4 regions of the Rossellomorea sp. y25 genome follow, and region 1 is predicted to be linked to each of the others. Evidence: riboswitches for the same ligand, from Rfam matches in the RefSeq annotation. Region 1 holds a riboswitch; each other region holds the start of a gene.
The links. A riboswitch is a leader RNA that binds a small molecule or an ion and turns the genes downstream of it on or off. The one in region 1 is predicted to bind S-adenosylmethionine.
Positions count from the first base shown of each region.

Region 1 (3,124 bases):
CGTAAGTTTGCCGAAGCCATTGGAGATCTCAATCCCATTTATGTTGATAAAGAAGCAGGAAAGAGATCCAGGTTCAGGGGGAATATCCCTCCCCCCACTTTTCCCAGAGTGTTCGACTATGGAACGATTGAAGGTTTTCATTTACCGAACGTCGGGTTAATTCATGGTGAACAATCTTTTCACTATGAAAGACCACTGAAGGTCGGGGAATGTATTCAGTGTTACACGAAAATAAAAGATTACTATGAACGGAAAGGATCGGGTGGAACACTTGGTTTTCTTGTAATAGAAGACATCGGTGAAGATTCAGGAGGGAAAAGGGTTTTCACTTCCGAAGCGATTGTCATTATCACTGAAGCGGTTAAAGAGAGGTTGGGAATATGACTAAACTATCATCCTTTAATATAGGTGAAATCCTTCCCCTTGTTGAGTTAGGTCCAGTCTCGAGAATCGACTTAATCAAATATGCAGGAGCCTCGGGGGATTATAACCCCATTCATACGATCGATGAGGAGGCGCATAAACTGGGTCTTCCAGGAGTCATTGCTCATGGCATGTGGACGATGGGCAATGTCTCCAAGCTTTTTAGTGATCTTTATGAAGAAGGATATATCAAAGAGTACACCGTCCGGTTTAAAGGGATGGTTTTATTGAACGATGTCATTACATTGATTGCAGAAGTATCAGAAAAACAGGATGATCTCATACATTTTAAAGTTTTTGCGGTCAACCAGGACCAGAAAAAAGTGATCGAGGGTAAATTAATCTTTCAATTATTTTGATCACTCAGGTGAAAATAGTGTCCTATAGCGTTAATAAAGCGAATAGAAATAAAGAGAATGAAGGCTTTGCAAGAAAAATAAGCCAAAAGACATAAATCCGATAGAGAAACTCGGGTTGACTTCCTTGTAGAATATGATATTATTTAGAATATTAAAATTAATAACTCTTATCCAGAGTGGTGGAGGGATCTGGCCCTGCGAAGCCCAGCAACCTACGTTATGTAAGGTGCTAATTCCAGCAAAATGTGAAGTCATTTTGGAAGATAAGGTATCCTTACCTGAACAACTTTCCAAAATGGAGGGTTGTTTTTTTTCATTCATGTTTTTCTGGATAAGATAAAAATTGGGGGAATCATGTGACTAAAGAAAAAAATCAAGAAGCAGATTATGATGTGGTAGTCGAAAAGATCACTTCGATGTTGAAGACGATGAGTTTTGGATCGATTACAATTGTGGTTCAGGACGGTAAAGTCATTCAATTGGAGAAAAACGAGAAAGTGCGAATTAAATAAGCTGACTAGACAAACTAGAGGCGCATAACACAGATAAAGGAAATTCCTATATCTTGTTATCGCCTCTTTTTGTTTGGATGAGCGGGAAAGGGGTGTATCATGTTAACCTATCAAACTTGGAAAAAACCATCCATCAATTTTGAAATTGATCCGGTCTATAAAGGAGCGCTTAACGTCCTTGAGTGGACGTATGATCATTATGGTGAAAGTGTCGTATATGCATGCAGTTTTGGCATTGAAGGGATTGTATTAATCGATCTCCTAACCAAAGTGCAACCGAAAGCAGCCATAGTATTTCTTGATACAGGTGTTCATTTCAAGGAAACCTATGAAACGATTGAAAAGGTGAAGGAGAAGTATCCTGGTATCACCATTCATATGAAAAAGCCTGAATTAACGCTCCAAGAGCAAGCAGGAACATATGGAGATAAGTTGTGGGAGAGAAACCCCAATCAATGCTGTCAAATTCGAAAGCTTGACCCTTTAAAAGATTCCTTATCCAAAGGGAATGCTTGGATCTCAGGATTAAGAAGAGAACAATCACCTACAAGAAGTCAGGTTGAATTCATCAATAAGGATGACAAGTTTCAATCAGTTAAGATTTGTCCATTGATTCACTGGACGTGGAAGGAGATTTGGAGGTATGTCCATAAGCATAACCTATCCTATAATCCACTTCATGATCAGGGGTATCCAAGTATCGGATGCTTCCATTGTACAACACCATCCATAGACATCAATGATCTTCGCTCCGGTAGATGGAAAGGAAAAGGGAAAACCGAATGCGGTCTTCATTAAAAAGAGGTGACATTCTTTGCTTGAAACATTCGCCCTGATCATAAGCTTGTTCTTCGCTATGAACATTGGTGCCAGCGGAGCGGCAGCATCGATGGGGGTTGCGTATGGTGCAGGAGCAATAAAAAACATCAGGAATTCATTATGGATCTGCGCTGCAGGTGTCCTGAGTGGTGCTGTTCTTGGTGGTGGAGAAGTAGTTAAAACCATTAGTTCAGGGATTATCCCGCAGCATGTACTCTCCATCAAAATCGTGGTCATCATTTTGTTATCCGCCACCATATCCTTGTTCCTTGCAAATGTGATAGGGATCCCGCTGTCTACAAGTGAAGTAACGGTAGGAGCGGTTGTAGGAGTTGGAGTCGCATATCAAGTTCTATATGTGAAATCACTTTTAACAATCATGTCATTCTGGGTGATTGTCCCGGTCATTGCCTTCGGGATTACATGGGTATTCGGTATATGTTTAGTAAAACTTGAAAAGCGTGGTTTCCATTTTGAAAAAAGGTGGCTTGCGTACCTTTTGATTATCGCCGGATTCTTTGAAGCGTTTTCGGCAGGGATGAATAATGTAGCCAACGCCGTCGGTCCATTAGTGGGTGCGGGTTTAATGTCTCCTTCTCGGGGGATTTGGCTGGGTGGCTTATTCGTTGCCCTCGGAGCTATCATAATGGGGAAAAAAGTAGTGGAAACAAACGGGAAAAAAATTACACACTATTCAAAAGCCGAAGGAATCCTCATTTCTTCTACAGGAGCGATCCTTGTGATGGTGAGCTCACTGTATGGATTACCGATTCCGCTTACTCAGGTTACTTCGTCCTCGATCATAGGCCTCGGGATGGCGAAGAACGGCAAACATATGCTGCAAAAGAAAATTGTCAAAAAAATCGTCAAAATATGGGTGGTCTCTCCCCTGATTTCACTTAGTATTTCATATTTTTTAGTAAAGCTCGTGATCGATAGCGATCTATATTCGATTGTGGTTCCAATAAGCGTCATTATCGCAACTGTGGGAGCACTATCCCTCATGCGAGT
Region 1 covers NZ_CP145886.1:2,454,402-2,457,525, reverse strand. Annotated here, with positions in the region: gene AAEM60_RS12260 (MaoC family dehydratase N-terminal domain-containing protein) at 1-384, shown strand, start outside; gene AAEM60_RS12255 (MaoC/PaaZ C-terminal domain-containing protein) at 381-782, shown strand; SAM riboswitch class I at 947-1,052, shown strand; gene AAEM60_RS12250 (YezD family protein) at 1,139-1,294, shown strand; gene AAEM60_RS12245 (phosphoadenylyl-sulfate reductase) at 1,394-2,092, shown strand; gene AAEM60_RS12240 (inorganic phosphate transporter) at 2,151-3,124, shown strand, end outside.

Region 2 (3,124 bases), 200 kb from region 1:
GAAAAGAACCTGAAAATCGCTAAAGAATTAAATGCTAAATTAGAAGAAAAGTATCCTGGCATCAGCCGCGGAGTCTTTATCAAAACAAGAGCAGAAGGTAACGGGGTTTACAATCAGGACCTAACTGAGAGAGCCATGCTTCTTGAGTTTGGCGGAGTGGAAAATAATTTAGTAGAATTGTATAACTCAACAGAAGCATTTGCGGAGATCTTTGCAGAATATTACAAGAAGGATGCTGTCGAGGTGAATGCACAATAAGTAATGGGGGAGAAAGGACGTGTACCATGTGGTGGACGTCTTTTTTTTCAGTTCCGGAGGAGAGTGGTTTCCGTAACTGTGACAATCATGAAATTGAGTTCTTCCTCCAACGATATCCCAAATAAAACATCCCGACTACCACCGAACCTCCTAACAAAATAGCCTTCCCCTTATCCGCACCCAACACATTCACCACCACGAATGCCTCAATCAACAACGAAGGAATCTTGCCGACGGAACTGATCACAGAAAAAACCACAATTGGAATAGAGCTAAAGGCAGCCGCAACGGTTACCACACTTGAAGGCACAAATGGGACCATGCGAAATAAGATTAGAAGTATGATCCATTCGGTACCTGAGGCCTCTTTTAATTTGAGAAAATAATTGTTCGAAAGTATCTGATCAATACGAGCAAACTTAATTCCTTTTCGATATAAATAAAAACTAACAATGGCTCCTAATGATTCACCAAGTGTGGAAATTCCGATTCCAGGCCACAACCCGAATACGGAAATGTTAAAGGCCGTCAAGAAGACACTCGGTAGAAAACCAAGGATACTGATGACAACATTAATGAAAATACTGATAAAAAAGAGAGACCAATTATCGAGGCCGATGAATTCGTTCATAAAATGCTGCAGATTGAGGGACATATGTATATTCCTTTGTAAGAGATTAGACTAACCTTGAAAGATATATGAAATCTGGGAGAGGTGGAAACTATATGATATAAATTAAATAGTATCATACATGAATTTCATCCAGAACAATCCCTTGTCATTTTAGAAAAGGACTGACCACTTGTCAATGTAGCGTGCGAAAATGAGTGCAGGTAACATGATTACGACCATTGGCATACATGCACAGATATATGCTTTAAGTGTCCGGGTTAATGCAGAAAGTTAGCTTAAATTCCTAAATATAGGAAAGTAAGGAAGCCCCAATCCACTTCCATGGATGGGGGCTTTTTTAGCTGGTTAACTTCGCACAGTTTTTCCATTGAATCGATCCTACATCGCTGTGCGGATGGCTTTCCTGCTGAATGTATTTAAATTCGTCCTCTAATTCCTGCAGCGTCAACTCGAATAATTGTTTGTGGCCTTTTTTGAAAATGTTATGGATAATCAATTTGTTAATTAATTCATTTCGTCGATTTTGAATCGCTTCTTGTAGGATTTCTCCCATTGTGATCACTCCTCTTATAATGTGTCCGAATTGAGGAAGGGTCATTGAAAAAAGCCCGCTTCCCATTAGATAAGAAGAAGGCTTTATGTAACAAAACTTCAACTCATCTTCCAAGCAAATTGCTTGTGGAATTAGCACAGTGTTCTATGATGTAGAATCTGTTGCTGAGGCATCATCGGGCCAGTCCCTCTGCCTCTCTGGATAAGTGATTATATAGTTGTCATGAATTACATCTATTATATAGGTGAGTATTCATAGTTGTCAACTTGGTATTTATATAAAGTGGTGCATCATTAGAGGTAGAATAGGGTGTTGGAGTAAGTTGAAATAAAAAATTTGAAGTTGAAAAGAAACGGTTTAGCTTGGCAGATTATGCTCCCAAATCAGCCTTCAACCCCTTATTCCCGATACTTTTTCCCAATTCAGACACAGATTTTTTTTCTAATCAACAAAAAACATGATAATCTGTATACATAAACGCAATTATTGGAGTGAATCGTATGAAGACAGTGGTTGTCGTAGGTGGAGGAATTACAGGATTAACAACGCTGTACCATCTTCAAAAAATGTCCAAAGAACGAGAAATAGATATCAAGTTAATACTAATCGAGCGTAATCAGCAGCTCGGCGGCAAAATTAGAAGTGTAAGAGAAGCGGAATTCATTATGGAAGCAGGAGCCGATTCCATCGTAGCCCGTAATGAAGGGGTTCTCCCTCTCATTAATGAGCTTCATCTTCAAGATGAACTTGTCTATAATGAAACAGGCACATCTTACATATATACCAATGGAGAATTGCATAAGATTCCACATGACACGATTTTCGGAATTCCTATGAGCGTTGAGTCCCTTCAAAATAGCAGCTTGGTGTCAGAAAAAGGTAAGAATGCAGCACTTAAAGATCTTGAAACTGAAAACACACAATTTACAATAGAAAGTTCAATCGGTGAATTTTTAGAAGCATTCCTAGGTAAAGAACTGGTAGAGAATCAAGTTGCCCCAGTATTATCAGGCGTCTATTCTGGAAATTTGCATAAACTTACTTTGGCTTCGACACTCCCATACTTACTTGATTATAAAAATGAATACGGCAGTATTATTAAAGGTTTATCTAAAAACAAACAAAAATTCCAAGGACCATCCAATAAAAAGTTCATATCGTTTAAAAATGGTTTATCAACCATCATTGAACGACTAGAAGAAAAATGTTCCAGTGCGACAATCTTAAAGGGAGTGGAAACTACTAAGCTCCAAAAAACAGGAGACAAATATGAGCTGACTCTCAATGGTCAAGGGAGCATTCAAGCGGATTATGCAGTATTCGCAACACCTCATGATGTAGCCCAAAAGATTCTGACTCATGAAAAACTTGATCCTGATTTCAATAAACTGAAAAACTCTTCACTGATTTCGATCTACCTCGGATTTAATATACCGGATGAGGAACTTCCTGCTGATGGCACAGGATTCATCGTCTCCAAAGGCAGCGAAGTGAAATGTGATGCCTGCACATGGACGAGTCGGAAGTGGAAGCATACGTCCAATGACCAAAATCTTTTATTGCGACTGTTTTATAAAAGCACAAATCCTCATTATAAAGTGTTGAAAGAATTTAGCGAGGCAGAACTGGTTCGCACGGCACTTGACGATATCAGAAAAAGTGTCGGCATAGACGGAGAC
Region 2 covers NZ_CP145886.1:2,257,563-2,260,686, forward strand. Annotated here, with positions in the region: gene AAEM60_RS11205 (stage II sporulation protein P) at 1-258, shown strand, start outside; gene AAEM60_RS11210 (VTT domain-containing protein) at 344-913, opposite strand; gene AAEM60_RS11215 (Fur-regulated basic protein FbpA) at 1,230-1,445, opposite strand; SAM riboswitch class I at 1,546-1,653, opposite strand; gene AAEM60_RS11220 (protoporphyrinogen oxidase) at 1,946-3,124, shown strand, end outside.
Region 2: another riboswitch for S-adenosylmethionine. It lies ahead of AAEM60_RS11215 (Fur-regulated basic protein FbpA); the one in region 1 lies ahead of AAEM60_RS12250 (YezD family protein).

Region 3 (3,124 bases), 1.4 Mb from region 1:
AAATGCTCACCAATTCATTCCCCGCCAAAACATAATCCCCGACTTTATAGTGGAGCTGTATGACAAGTTGATCATTTTTTGCCGCTTCAATCATTCCATGAAAATCAATCAACTGTATATATCCCGACTCTCTTGACTTCACATGAATGATATTCTCCTTATAGTGCTCCATTATATCGCCGGTGTTTCTAGTTCGGTGGGCTTCTAGGTCATGTTTCAGCGTTTGATTGATCATCACCTCAGAAACCTGCTTCATATTGTACGTAATATTGTGCACCTGCATCCAAGTAGAGGCATGGTTAATGAAGAATATAAAAGTGACTGCAGTAAGGAATGCAAGTCCAATCGTCATGATCGGGGCAGCAACAAACAGTTCTTCCTTTGAATTTCCGATAAATAGAAAGAGGAGCAATACATATACAAAACTGCCATTGAAAATTCCAAGGGCATGCTGCGTTTGTTTGTCCGAAATGAAATCCAGGAGCATCCTCGGTGAAAATTGACCACTGAACATCGTTAGTACAACAAGCAGCGAATTCAGGGTGAAAGCACTGAGTGTGAGAATGCCCCCGATGAGTGTACTGACAAGCATGCGTGTAACAGATGCATCCATACTTAATAAATCAAATGTATACTGAGAGATGTCAGCATATAAATCTAAATAGAGGGTGAGTGCTACAAGGAGTATGGAAAAACAAATATAAAAGAATGGCATATACCAAATGGTCAGTCGGATCTCTCGCATTCGTTGCCGTTTTGACATGAGCAGATATTTTCTGATGGATAAGGGAAGCAGTTTTTTCAGCATAATAGATTCGGTTCCTTTCAAATCAAGGGATATGGATTAGTTTTCCCTGCCAGATCATGTTAAAACGTCTCTCTGCAAATTAGATTTATAGGCTTCTAGATGGAGTCGAATCTTAAGTAAACCAATAGGAATTACCCTACCTATTGACATTAGAAAGAATTTTTGAAAAATACCAAAAATGGTATTGACGAAGGAATGAATCCCCTATATAATCCAATTCATACTCAAATAGCAAGTAATACCAAAACGAAACGATATATCTCTTATCAAGAGCGGCGGAGGGATAGGCCCGATGAAGCCCGGCAACCTACAGGATCAGACTGTAAAGGTGCCAATTCCTACAGATCTATACGGATCTGGAAGATAAGGGGAGGAGCATGATTATTTAGCCCTCTTCTTAAAAAGAAGAGGGCTTTTCTGTATACCCTCTTTCTTTCCCACATTGCTCTCTTCGACTCTCAGGGTGGATCTTCAAAGGAATGAATCAAGCAAGTGAAAAATTGAAAAAAAGATACTTAGGAGGCTGAAGCATGTCAACGATAAATGTGGCACTTCTGGGGTTTGGAACAGTCGGGCAAGGAGTCTGTGAAGCCATTGATACCCATCAGGAAAGAATAAGGGAAGTCCTCGGTAAAGAGGTAAAGGTAAGGGCCATCCTTATTAAGGATCCTGTTAAACAACGAAACATTGATTCGTCAATTAAGGTCACAACGGATTTTCAAGAAATTCTGGATATCCCGGATCTTCATGTGATCTTTGAAGCAATCGTAGGTGAAGAACCGGGTCATACGTATTTAACCAAAGCCATCGAGAAAGGAATTCATATTGTCACAGCAAATAAAGCCATGTTTGCTAAATATGGTCCGGATCTATTGGAAAAGGCGAGAAATAATGGGGTAACCATAGGTTTCGAAGCGACGACAGCGGGGGGGATTCCCGTGATCGGCAGTATCAGGCAGCTTCTTAAGGTGAATGAGATTGAACGGGTTCAAGGAATTCTGAATGGGACGTCCAATTTCATCTTATCGCAAATGAGAAAACGTGGAATCTCCTTTGAGACAGCGTTAAAGCAATCCCAGGAGAAGGGGTATGCTGAAGCTGATCCGACCAGTGATATTGAAGGCTATGATGCTTTCTATAAACTTCTCATTTTAAGTCAAACGGCATTTGGCAGGCAGCCGGACTGGAAGGATATCAGACGAAAAGGAATATCACACCTGACTGCAGAATGGCTTCAAGCAGCGGAATCATTTCGATTGCGATTTAAGCATGTAGGTTCCCTTGAACGGGATTCTTCAAATCATATCACGGGTGAAGTCGAACCAATCCTTGTCCATGACACCCATCCGTTTTACGGTGTGGAGGATGTGGAAAATGCCATCTCGCTAAAGGGCAGCCTTGTAGGCAGGATCACCCTGCTGGGTCCCGGGGCCGGTAAATTACCTACCGGAAGCGCCATGGTAGAGGATTTTCTTTCATTGATAGAACGGAAGTATACGGACTCTGCCCAAAGCACAGTGAGCACCGGGGAAGTTCATCAAGAGAGCAGCCACCAATGGGTTCTGAGGATCCGTGAAAATGAAGATTATCAAAGCTGGATCCCATCGTTTACATTAAAGGATCGCATTCAGCTGGACGATTACTTGTATGTTTTTGTTGAAGGTAGCAAAGACACACTTCAAACTCTTCTAAGGACACATGACGATATTCAAGCCGTTTCTATTCTAAAAGAAATTCCGTTGGAAAATGAGGTGAAAACTGGCGTCGCCGTTTCATAAAAAAAGTATTAACCAAGTATCATATCGATCGTTGTTTAAAGGAAATGTTTATCACGATGTTGATTGGAGCGGCAGATGCTTGACTCCCGAGGGAAGCGAGCACCAGGAGCGGAAAGCAGCCATTAGTGAAAAATAGCTTCAAAAAAAGGTCTGATAGAAAGTAGGGGGATCACTTGAGTATTATTGTTCAAAAGTTTGGTGGAACCTCTGTTGGTTCTACAGATCGAATCAAACGGATGGTCTTCAATGTCTTGAAAGAAAAAGAAAAGGGGCATGACGTTGTCGTAGTGGTTTCAGCTATGAATAAAACGACTGATACCCTCGTGAAATTGGCAGGGGAACTTTCCACAGAGCCAAGCAAGAGAGAAATGGATATGCTCTTAAGCACTGGGGAGCAGGTGACGATTGCCCTTTTGACGATGGCCCTCGAACATCAAGGAGTAGAAGCAGTGTCCCTGACAGGCAGGCAGGCGGGGATCCGAACCGACGGAGTATTCGGAAATGCGAAGATTACCTCAATCGATACGCATCGGATCAA
Region 3 covers NZ_CP145886.1:3,887,383-3,890,506, reverse strand. Annotated here, with positions in the region: gene AAEM60_RS19700 (DUF2254 domain-containing protein) at 1-808, opposite strand, end outside; SAM riboswitch class I at 1,069-1,178, shown strand; gene AAEM60_RS19695 (homoserine dehydrogenase) at 1,339-2,586, shown strand; gene AAEM60_RS19690 (aspartate kinase) at 2,760-3,124, shown strand, end outside.
Region 3: another riboswitch for S-adenosylmethionine. It lies ahead of AAEM60_RS19695 (homoserine dehydrogenase); the one in region 1 lies ahead of AAEM60_RS12250 (YezD family protein).

Region 4 (3,124 bases), 1.6 Mb from region 1:
ACAGAAGGCGGTACCACCAAGATCGGTATGGCAAAACCAAGCAAGCTGATCGAGATGGTGGATAACGATGAACTAAAAAGCCTGGCATTGGATATTGAAAATCGCCTGATCGGATGTTTGGAAAACGTTCAATAAAACGCAGTGCACCTGTTGCAATTTGGCAGGTGTTTTTTTATGCCTCCAAAAGATCTTACTCCTCACAATCTTCTGAATATGATACACTTTTAAAAATACATAGATTCAGGAAGGATGAAAGAGAGATGAAATTCACAACTAAGGTCGTGCACAGTCAGTTAAAAGGAACAGAGGAAATCCGCAGTAAGACGACTCCGATTTATCAGACCTCTGCTTTTTCTTTTACTTCTTTAGAGGAGTTGGAGGGTTTCTATGAAGGGAAGTCTCCTTATCTCTACACAAGAACGGGAAATCCAAATACAGACGAGCTTGGAAAGATGGTGGCAGACTTGGAAGGAGCCCCGGCAGGTGTAGCAACTTCTTCTGGATTATCGGCCATCCTTGTTGGTATCCTCGCTGTTGTGCAATCAGGGGATCACATCATTGCTGCCGAGGATTTATACGGGGGTACGTTCCATATGCTGAAAGAAGAGCTGAAATCACTCGGTATTTCTACTTCATTCGTTGATTTTACAAGTTTAGAGGAATTAGAGGGAGCCATTACTCCACAAACCAAACTCATCTACAGTGAGACCGTCACAAACCCGTTTATGCGAGTGGAAGATATCCCTAAAATGGTCGGATTCGCTGAAAAACACAACCTGAAAACAATGATCGATAACACATTCGCCACACCGTTTCTGCGCCACCCTTTCTTAGAAGGGGTGGATCTGGTCGCTCACAGTGCCACGAAGTATATCGGAGGACATAGTGATATCACAGCAGGAGTCATAGTCGGGAAGGAAGATCTTGTTCAAAAAGCGAGAGAAAAAGTCGTCAACATCGGTTCGAACCTGAGTCCATTTGAAGCCTGGCTGACATGCCGCGGAGCGAAAACACTGGCTCTCCGAATGGGGACCCAAGCAAGGAATGCCGAAGTTCTTGCGGCGGACCTTCGAGCAAATGAATACGTGAAGGAAGTTTATTACCCAACGGATTTATCCGATAAAGGAAATGGAGCCATCGTAACGATCGAGCTATCCAACACATGTGACATCAGCACATTCTTCAAATCACTTGGCTGGATTAAAATCATCCCTTCTCTTGCCGGCGTGGAGACTACGGTCTCATATCCATTAGGAACGTCTCATCGTGCCCTGCCGAAGGATGCGCAGGAAAAACTCGGAATAAACACACATGTCGTGCGCATATCGTTAGGTATTGAGGATGGGGAAGACATCGTCGTGCAATTTAACGAAGCGATTACAGCTTCGGTTAAAAATTAAATAATGTAAAAATTCTAAAAATACTCTTGACGTTGAGGTCGGTTACCCCTTATAATTCATCTCAACGCAAGAATTTTCACATTGACAACTACATGCTCTTATCCAGAGAGGTGGAGGGACTAGGCCCGATGAAACCCGGCAACCTTCATGTACGCAGTAATGCGTCGCATGAAAAGGTGCTAATTCCTGCAGGCGATTGCCTGAAAGATAAGAGGAGGACCCTATTAAATTAGACCCTCTTCTTAGGAAGAGGGTTTTTTATTTTTTCCTCTTCTATCTTCTTAAGGAAACATACTTCTTCGATTTTTCAGTTTCAGAGTTCGACAGCAGAATTTTGGTGGAAATTTAACAGGAGAAAATGGGACGATATTTAACAGTTAAAATAAGTCGAAAATTCAACTGTTAAAAAAACGCATTATTTTAACAGTCAAATATCATTCTGAATTCAACAGTCAAAATTCTAACAAACTTTAACAGGCAAACGTCCAAAACATTCAACCGCAAAACGGAAACCCAATCACCAAAACCATTTAGGAGGAATTCTCTATGACAAAATCATTCGATTTCGACACACTACTACTTCACGGCGGCCAGGAGCCGGATCCATCTACAGGTTCGAGGGCAGTGCCGATTTACCAAACGACATCCTACGTTTTCGATAACAGTGATCATGCGGCAAAATTATTTGCCCTTGAAGTGCCGGGTAACATTTATACGCGCATCATGAACCCGACTGTAGACGTGTTGGAAAAACGCCTTGCTCTGTTAGAAGGAGGAATCGGAGCACTTGGTGTATCATCCGGAATGGCCGCTATCTCACTATCAATCTTAAATATCGCCGGAGCAGGTGATGAAATTGTAGCAGCTACCAATCTCTATGGTGGAACCTATAATCTATTCTCTACCACTCTCCCGAAATACGGTATCAAGGTGCATTTCGTAGATCCGACAGACCCGGAAAATTTCCGCAAAGCGATCACTCCTAAAACGAAAGCGGTATTCGCTGAAACAATCGGGAATCCAAGTCTACATGTGCTTGATATTGAAGCGGTAGCAAAAGTGGCACATGACCATCATATCCCGTTGATCATCGATAATACCTTTGCCACTCCATATGTATGTAAGCCGATCGAGTGGGGAGCGGATATCGTCATCCACTCTGCAACAAAATGGATCGGAGGTCACGGTACAGCAATCGGGGGAGTTGTCATTGACGGTGGGAAGTTCGATTGGAATCATGAAAAGTTCCCGGGTTTCACAGAAGAGGACCGAAGCTATAATGGACTGCGCTACGCACAGGATGTAGGACCGGCAGCATTCATTACAAAATTAAGGGTGCAGCTGCTTCGTGACTTAGGGGCGTGCTTAAGTCCGCAAAACGCATTCCTTCTGTTGCAGGGATTAGAAACGCTTCATCTTCGCATCGAACGTCACACAGAGAATGCCTTTAAGATTGCGGAGCATTTAGATCAGCATAATGGCGTTGCGTGGGTATCCTATCCAGGGTTGCCTCAGCATCCGTCTCACAAGCTTGCTCAAAAATACTTGAAAAACGGAGCGGGTTCCATCGTCGTATTTGGTATTAAAGGTGGGAGAGATTCCGGACGGAAAGTAGTCGATAACATTTCTCTTTGGTCTCATGTGGCCAATGTAGGGGATGCAAAATCACTGATCATCCACCCGGCATCCACGACCCATCAGCAATTAAACGACCAGGAAATTCG
Region 4 covers NZ_CP145886.1:4,017,908-4,021,031, reverse strand. Annotated here, with positions in the region: gene AAEM60_RS20225 (DUF302 domain-containing protein) at 1-135, shown strand, start outside; gene AAEM60_RS20220 (aminotransferase class I/II-fold pyridoxal phosphate-dependent enzyme) at 261-1,400, shown strand; SAM riboswitch class I at 1,496-1,614, shown strand; gene AAEM60_RS20215 (O-acetylhomoserine aminocarboxypropyltransferase/cysteine synthase family protein) at 1,947-3,124, shown strand, end outside.
Region 4: another riboswitch for S-adenosylmethionine. It lies ahead of AAEM60_RS20215 (O-acetylhomoserine aminocarboxypropyltransferase/cysteine synthase family protein); the one in region 1 lies ahead of AAEM60_RS12250 (YezD family protein).